Regions from separate parts of the Pseudoalteromonas sp. SG43-1 genome, predicted to be linked through region 2. Evidence: riboswitches for the same ligand, from Rfam matches in the RefSeq annotation. Region 2 holds a riboswitch; the other holds the start of a gene.

Region 1 (3,431 bases), on a different contig from region 2:
CTCGTCGGTTAAAACAAAACTTACTGGTAAGCGCCAACGCATAGGTTGATCAATCACCTTATGACGCACGGCTAAACCGTATAAAAAATGTCGAGAGCTAATAATAAATGTTGTGAATAAAATTGTAAGCAATGGTGTGTTGCCCGCTATAAGTTCAATTGCAACAAGCTGTGCAGAGCCTGCAAATACTAATAACGACATTGCTTGGGTTTCTAATGCACTAAAGCCATTTTGAATCGCTAAAGAGCCACATAAAATACCCCAAGGAATAACCGCTAAACACAGTGGTAGCATATCTAAAAAGCCTTTTAAAATAGCTTTTTTAACTGGTTGCATGATATTTACTCTCACGGCTTGTAGAATGGCTCATAAGGATACCTTAATATTATGATGTTAAAGTAGTTAACAAATTAAATAATACTGTTTTTTTAAGGATAGGCACAATGACGACGTTAAAAGTGTGGGATGGGTTTATTAGATGCTTTCATTGGTTTTTGGTTGTAAGTATTGCAGTGCTTTATTTTAGTATTGAAGAGGGCATGATTGAGCTTCATTTTGTTGCTGGCTTTTTTACTTTAGCACTTATAGTAACACGTTTAATTTGGGGTGTTATTGGTAGTAAAACCGCGAGATTAAGTGGGTTACTGCATTCTCCTAGAGCTATTTTAAAGGCGCTAAAAACACCAAGCGAATCGTTAGGCCATTCAGCACCCGGTAGCTGTATGGTGATAGTGTTTTTTATATTGATCATAACGCAACTTGCAAGTGGCTTAATGAGCAGTGATGGTATTTTAACTGACGGGCCGCTTGCTCAATATGTGTCTAGCGATACGATTGATTTTGCCAATTGGCTACATGAGCTGAATTTTGACATTTTACTTTATGCTATTGGCTTACATGTATTAGCTATTATTGTTTATAGAATAAAAGGTAAGCCGCTAGTTAAGGCGATGATCACAGGCTCAAAAGAGTTAAAAGCAGATGACTCTGAGGTTAAAGTAACAAAAGCGTCTTGGCCAGCGTGGCTAATATTTATATCTTTATTGGTGTTGCTGATATTTACGTGGGCGAAAGAACCTTTAACTTATTTATTTAGTTAAAAATATATTAAACCAACCTTAAAGGGTTGGTTTTTGTTTTTGGTTACATTCTTTTGTTTGATTGTTATGCGGGGCCGAATTATAATCGCCGCATTGCTGGCAAACTAATCGAAAGATTAGGGCGCAAAGTTTCCGGTCTAAGGCTTTTTATAAAGCTATGGTAGCGGGACTACTGCATAACGTGTTGTTATGTATCACTTGCCCTCAGTGTATTTTTTGTGTATCCATAGTGTATGGATAAGATTTTGTAACTCTTAAGGTGTTGCCGTGTTTATGCATACGTCGTTGGCCTGTGGAAAGTGGTCAACAATAGGTTGCTTAAATCATCATACCCAATTATTTATTGGTGATGTGGTGAGTGTAACCTTTTACGACATGCAAGGAGAGCTGGTTAGTTTATCATTTGATTACAAGATCACCTCGCTTGAGCAAGGTGAGCCCCACGCATGGCCACGTTTAGTTGCCGAGCATATTAATGTGCATGTTCCTCTGGTTAGCGCAGGTAAAATGACCGAACAGGGTTTAATTGTAGCCTATAGAAATAATGAAATTTTTGCTTTGCAAAGCAGTGGTATATGTAAAGCACACGTCGACTTTCATTGTATTGCAAAATGCGATGAGCGTGTTGTTAAGAACCTTGATACTTATGATTACGTGTACCCTGAAAATTGTGAAAACTATAATGCGGGTACAAAGGTATTGCAGCCAAAAACTGGGCATGTATATCAATGCAGGCCTTGGCCATTTAATGAGTTTTGCCGCACGAATGACGATAATAAGTCTATGTTCGAGCCCGGTGTAGGGCAAAGCTGGGCTATGGCTTGGCAGCAAATATAAAGCTTAAATTATCTTCCCAAAGGTATAGCGGTTTTAGTAATGAAGCGTTTACCGTTTTAGCCCATCCAACTATTGGATGGGCTTTTTTATTTTTATGATAAACTGCAAATCACATTATTTTTTTAATTGGTTTTGTTGTGTCTCGTCCTGTCTACTCTTTAAGTTTATTACCTAATTTCCCGATTGCTAAACAGCAAGCCCATACATTAAGTACTCATAATAAGATACGTACCGATAATTACTATTGGATGCGTGATGACGATCGCCAGGATGAGCAAGTACTTGCGCATTTACATGCTGAAAATGCGTACTGCGATGAACAGTTAGCTGCTATGAAGCCACTACAAAATACACTTTTTGAAGAGTTAAAAGCACGCATTGTAAAAGATGATAATTCGGTACCCGTTAAAGACGGGAAATACTGGTATCACTCAGAAGTTCGTGGTGATGATGAATACTCGCGTCATTATAGAAGTACGAGCATAAAGGCCGATAATAAAGAGCTTTTACTCGATGTGAATGTCTTAGCTGAAGGATTTGAGTTTTTTGAGCTGGGCGAAGTCGCACTAAGTCCATGCGAGCAGCTTATGGCTTACTCTGAAGATACTGAAGGTCGTCGTATTTATAATGTTCGCTTTAAAAGCTTAGCGACCGGTGAAATGCTACCTGATGTACTTGAAAATACAGAAGGACAAGTTGTTTGGGCTAACGACAATAAAACTGTTTTTTATGTAAAAAAAGATTTAAAAACGCTATTAGGATACCAAGTATTTAGGCATGAGCTTGGCAGCGAGCAAAGCCAAGACGTAATGGTCTACGAAGAGCAAGACAGCAGCTTTTTTATGGGACTTGGTAAAAGCCGCGATGAAAGCTTAATTATTATTGATTTAGCATCGACAGAGACCAATGATACATGGGTGCTTGATGCTAATAAGCCCACTGGCGAATTTAAAGCATTAATGCCGCGTGAAGATGGCCACGAGTTTGACGTAGATAAGCTAGGTGACACATTTTATATTGTGACTAACTGGCAAGCTAAAAACTTTAGATTAATGACGGCAACAAACGAAACAATTGCTGATAAAACACAATGGGTTGAACATACAGCTCACAGAGAAAATGTACTGCTTGAAGGTGTAGAGTTATTTAATAACTTTTTAGTATTGAGTGAACGCGAGCAAGGGCAAGCTCGATTTGTAGTTGTTAATAGGCAAGGGGATCGTATGGCACTTGAGTTTGCCGATCCTTGTTATTATGCTGCAATAGCAATGAACCCAGAGCCAGACACACGCACTGCGCGTATTTATTACTCAAGTTTAACAACACCAGGCTCTTTATATGATGTTGATTTAGCAACTGGCGAAAAAACACTACTTAAACAGCAAAAAGTACTCGGTAGTTTTAATGCGGATGACTATCAGTCTGAGCGATTAATGGTAACTGCTCGCGACGGAGTTAAAGTACCCGTATCAGTTGTTTATCGAAAAGACAGCT
Region 2 (3,431 bases):
GGTTTAAGTGGCGGTGTTGGCTCTGAAGATGCATCGGGTGGTTCACAAGGTTTTGGTGGTTCATCACCTGCGTCTTCAGTGGATGAGTCACGTGATGTAATTTCATTTTACGTAGATGCAGAATCTTATGTAATTGAAGATGTGATTTTATCTGGAGCACTTCGCTACGATAACTACAAAGGTTTTGGCGATACAGTAAACTTTAAACTTGCTGGTAACTGGTCTATTACCGACGATATTTCATTACGTGGTGCATTAAGCTCAGGATTTAGAGCGCCTTCAATGCAGCAGCTTTACTTTAATAACGTAAGCACACAATTTGTTGTTGATACTAATGGGAATTTAGTTGCAGAAGAAGTTGGTACATTTAGAAATGATTCAACACTTGCGCAAAGTTTAGGTATTCCAAAACTTAAAGAAGAAAAATCACAAAACCGTAGTTTAGGTATTGTGTATAACGTTACCGATAATATTAATGTAACCGTTGATTACTACTCGATTGATATTGACGACCGTATTGTAATTAGTGATCGCTTAGGTAAAGGGTTATCTACAAGCCTTGATGCAGCACTAAATAGTGCAGGTGCTGGCGTAGGGCAGTTTTTCTTAAATGGTGCTGATACAGAAACTCGTGGTGTTGATTTTGTAGCAACGTGGAACACTGAAGGTTTAGGCGGCACGCTTGATTTTACACTTGCAGCTAACTTTACCAAAACAGATGTTGTATCGTTGTTCTCTCCTGCTGGCTCAAGCCTTGAGACAGTAAAAGTAGAAGATATATTCTCAGCTGAAGACATCTCTATTATAGAAGAGTGGCAACCAGAGGACCGTATTAACTTAAGTGCGCTTTATCAACGTGATGATTGGACTGTTAACCTGTCACTTAATCGTTTTGGTGAATACACAGTAGAAGATGGCGGTCGTCAAACGTATGGTGCAGAAATTTTAACTGACGTTAAAGTTAACTACTTCGTTACTGAAGATTTATCAGTAAATATTGGTGCAAATAACTTGTTCGATGTTTACCCAGATAAAAATGAAATAGGTAACTCTCGCTCAGGTACTATTGTGGATGCTAGTGGCAACACAGTAATAAGTAGCTCAGGTGTGTTTGACTACTCACGTCGTTCGGCTCCATTTGGATTTAACGGTGCTTACTACTACGTAGGTGCAGAATACCGTTTTTAATTAATAACCTCCCTTTTGTTATTTAACTCAAAGGGCCGTAAGGCCCTTTTTTTGGTTTTGTAACTTACTAATATAGAAGTGAATTGCTTTTTACTAATGATTTATGGTTTTCTTTAGTTGACATTAAGTACTAAAGGGTTAGAATTTCACTTGTTCTGATTGTTTTTTAAACATATCGGATAAGTTTATTAACATTAATTTCGGCAAATTCACTGAAAGGTGAAGACGCAAAGTCTCCGGTCTAAGGGCTCAGCCTATGATAGCGGGACCGCCTCATACATATATATTGTGTGCAGTAAAGCGTCATGCCATCTCACTTGGAGATCGTATGAGTATGATGAAGATCAAATTAATACTTACCCTTTTACTAATATTTTCGTTTAGTATTAAAACTGTTTTTGCTGATACCGCTATAAAGTTTAACGGCGTCAATAGCTTTGCTAGCTTTGATGTTTGGCAGCCCACCGGTCCATTCAAAATTGTAGTGTGGCTTGGGGAAACACCCAATGACCCTTCCAAGAAAACCTATTTACTTTCTAACTCAAATACAAAAGAATTTTTACTATTTAATCAGTCAAGTATACAAATGAAATTTGGAGACAAATACCCCGGCGTCTGGAATAAGTTAAACTTTTATCAAACACGTTTTTTAGAAGTTACAGTAAAAAATGGAGAGCTAATAGCTTCAGACGGATTAAAAAGTGTTTCAGTTAAAAAAGACTTTATTGTTCCTACTGATGTATCATTTAATTGGTTATTTAGGAGGTCAAATAAATTTTCTGAGGGAGCTCTTCAGGGACTAGGCTTAATAGACCTGAATAACATTGAAAATAGCCGTAATTTTGGCATAAGTGACAGAGGGGAGCCGCAACTTATCTCCGCAAACCAGGACTCATTCTTTGAATTACATAACATTACATCTGCTGATTTAATAAGCGGTTTAGACGTTCCTAACCCTAAAGTTTCTGATGTAGATAATGTTTCAAGTTTAGCTGAACTGATATTTGCAAAGTATCCGGGCAATCCAATGATTAATAATGAGTCTAATACAGGCAATGAATATGCTTGGAATGGGTATTATTGGTTACGTACTTATCTGCATTTCTATAATGTAACCAATAAGCTCAAGTATTTAGATATGGCTATTGAGTTAGCTAACAAAATGCTTAGTGATACGGATTTGGTGAGAAGTACAAATGGATTTTCAGCAACAAATAGCTATAAGCGGGCACCTAAATTATTCTTAAATGAAAGAGATGAAATTGCCCCCGGCTGGGAAAGATCACTCTCTGATTCGAGTATAACTGTTTTGACGGATGGTATGATTTTAAACGGTGTTATGCGTATAGTTGATATAATAAAAACTCAAAAATTATCTGATTATTATAACTTTGCGGACATTTCTATATTAGCCGCCCAAAAGATAGTAGACAGCCATGACAGCTCGTATAGCGTTAGTAAAAACTCTTCGATTAAAGGAAGTTTTTACTACGTGAACCTTTATAACGATAACTATGGTGATTCTGGTTTATATAGTAATCCTTTAGCCCATAATCATAACCTGACAATGGCAACAGCGATGCTGTATTTAGATAAATGGAGTGATAGACCTGATTTTTATAAATCAAAAATAATGGGTATTATAGATTTTTTTACTGAAAATTTAGAGTACCAAGATGATGGCACGTGTACATGGAATTATAATTGGGATCGTCGAGGTCCATCATACGAGAAATATGAAGATATTAATCATGGACATATTGATGTTGGCTTATTTGTTGTAGCTGATGAAGAGGGGTATTTTAACAACTTAGATATTATGAATTGCTTAGCTAAAACAGCGGTTGAACGCATTGCCATTGGTCCAGGTCCTATTCCACAATTTGTAACCGGAGAAGGTATTAGCAGTAAAGGTGAACAAATTGCATTCTCATATGATTGGCGTGAATTATCTAAGTTTGAACCTTCAATCATAAATCGTTCAAATAATATTATGAGGCATGCAGTGAGCAACATCACTTGGTTCAGGCAATATGCAGCTTTAGCTATGACCTTAGAAAATTAATTTAAATATGGCTTAGTTGAAATAACTAAGCCATATTATAATTGACTTAATTTTTTTGCATACGGCTCATTTCTGCATGGCAGCTTTGCATTGTTAATAATGTTTTAGCCAGTGCAGCTTCGCAGTCAGCTGGTTGCGGTTTATCCATTGCTGCTTTAATTTCTTCAAGGGTTTTATC

What was found. A riboswitch is a leader RNA that binds a small molecule or an ion and turns the genes downstream of it on or off. The one in region 2 is predicted to bind cyclic di-GMP.
Region 1: linked by a shared signal. The riboswitch ahead of H5159_RS13145 (hypothetical protein) and the one ahead of H5159_RS05430 (hypothetical protein) in region 2 are both predicted to bind cyclic di-GMP.

The regions. Positions count from the first base shown of each region.
Region 1 is NZ_JACJFD010000018.1:30,716-34,146, forward strand. It holds gene H5159_RS13135 (AzlC family ABC transporter permease) at 1-336, opposite strand, end outside; gene H5159_RS13140 (cytochrome b/b6 domain-containing protein) at 444-1,100, shown strand; cyclic di-GMP riboswitch class I at 1,189-1,277, shown strand; gene H5159_RS13145 (hypothetical protein) at 1,374-1,937, shown strand; gene H5159_RS13150 (S9 family peptidase) at 2,075-3,431, shown strand, end outside.
Region 2 is NZ_JACJFD010000004.1:122,603-126,033, reverse strand. It holds gene H5159_RS05435 (TonB-dependent siderophore receptor) at 1-1,188, shown strand, start outside; cyclic di-GMP riboswitch class I at 1,381-1,464, shown strand; gene H5159_RS05430 (hypothetical protein) at 1,517-3,253, shown strand; gene H5159_RS05425 (PA2169 family four-helix-bundle protein) at 3,300-3,431, opposite strand, start outside.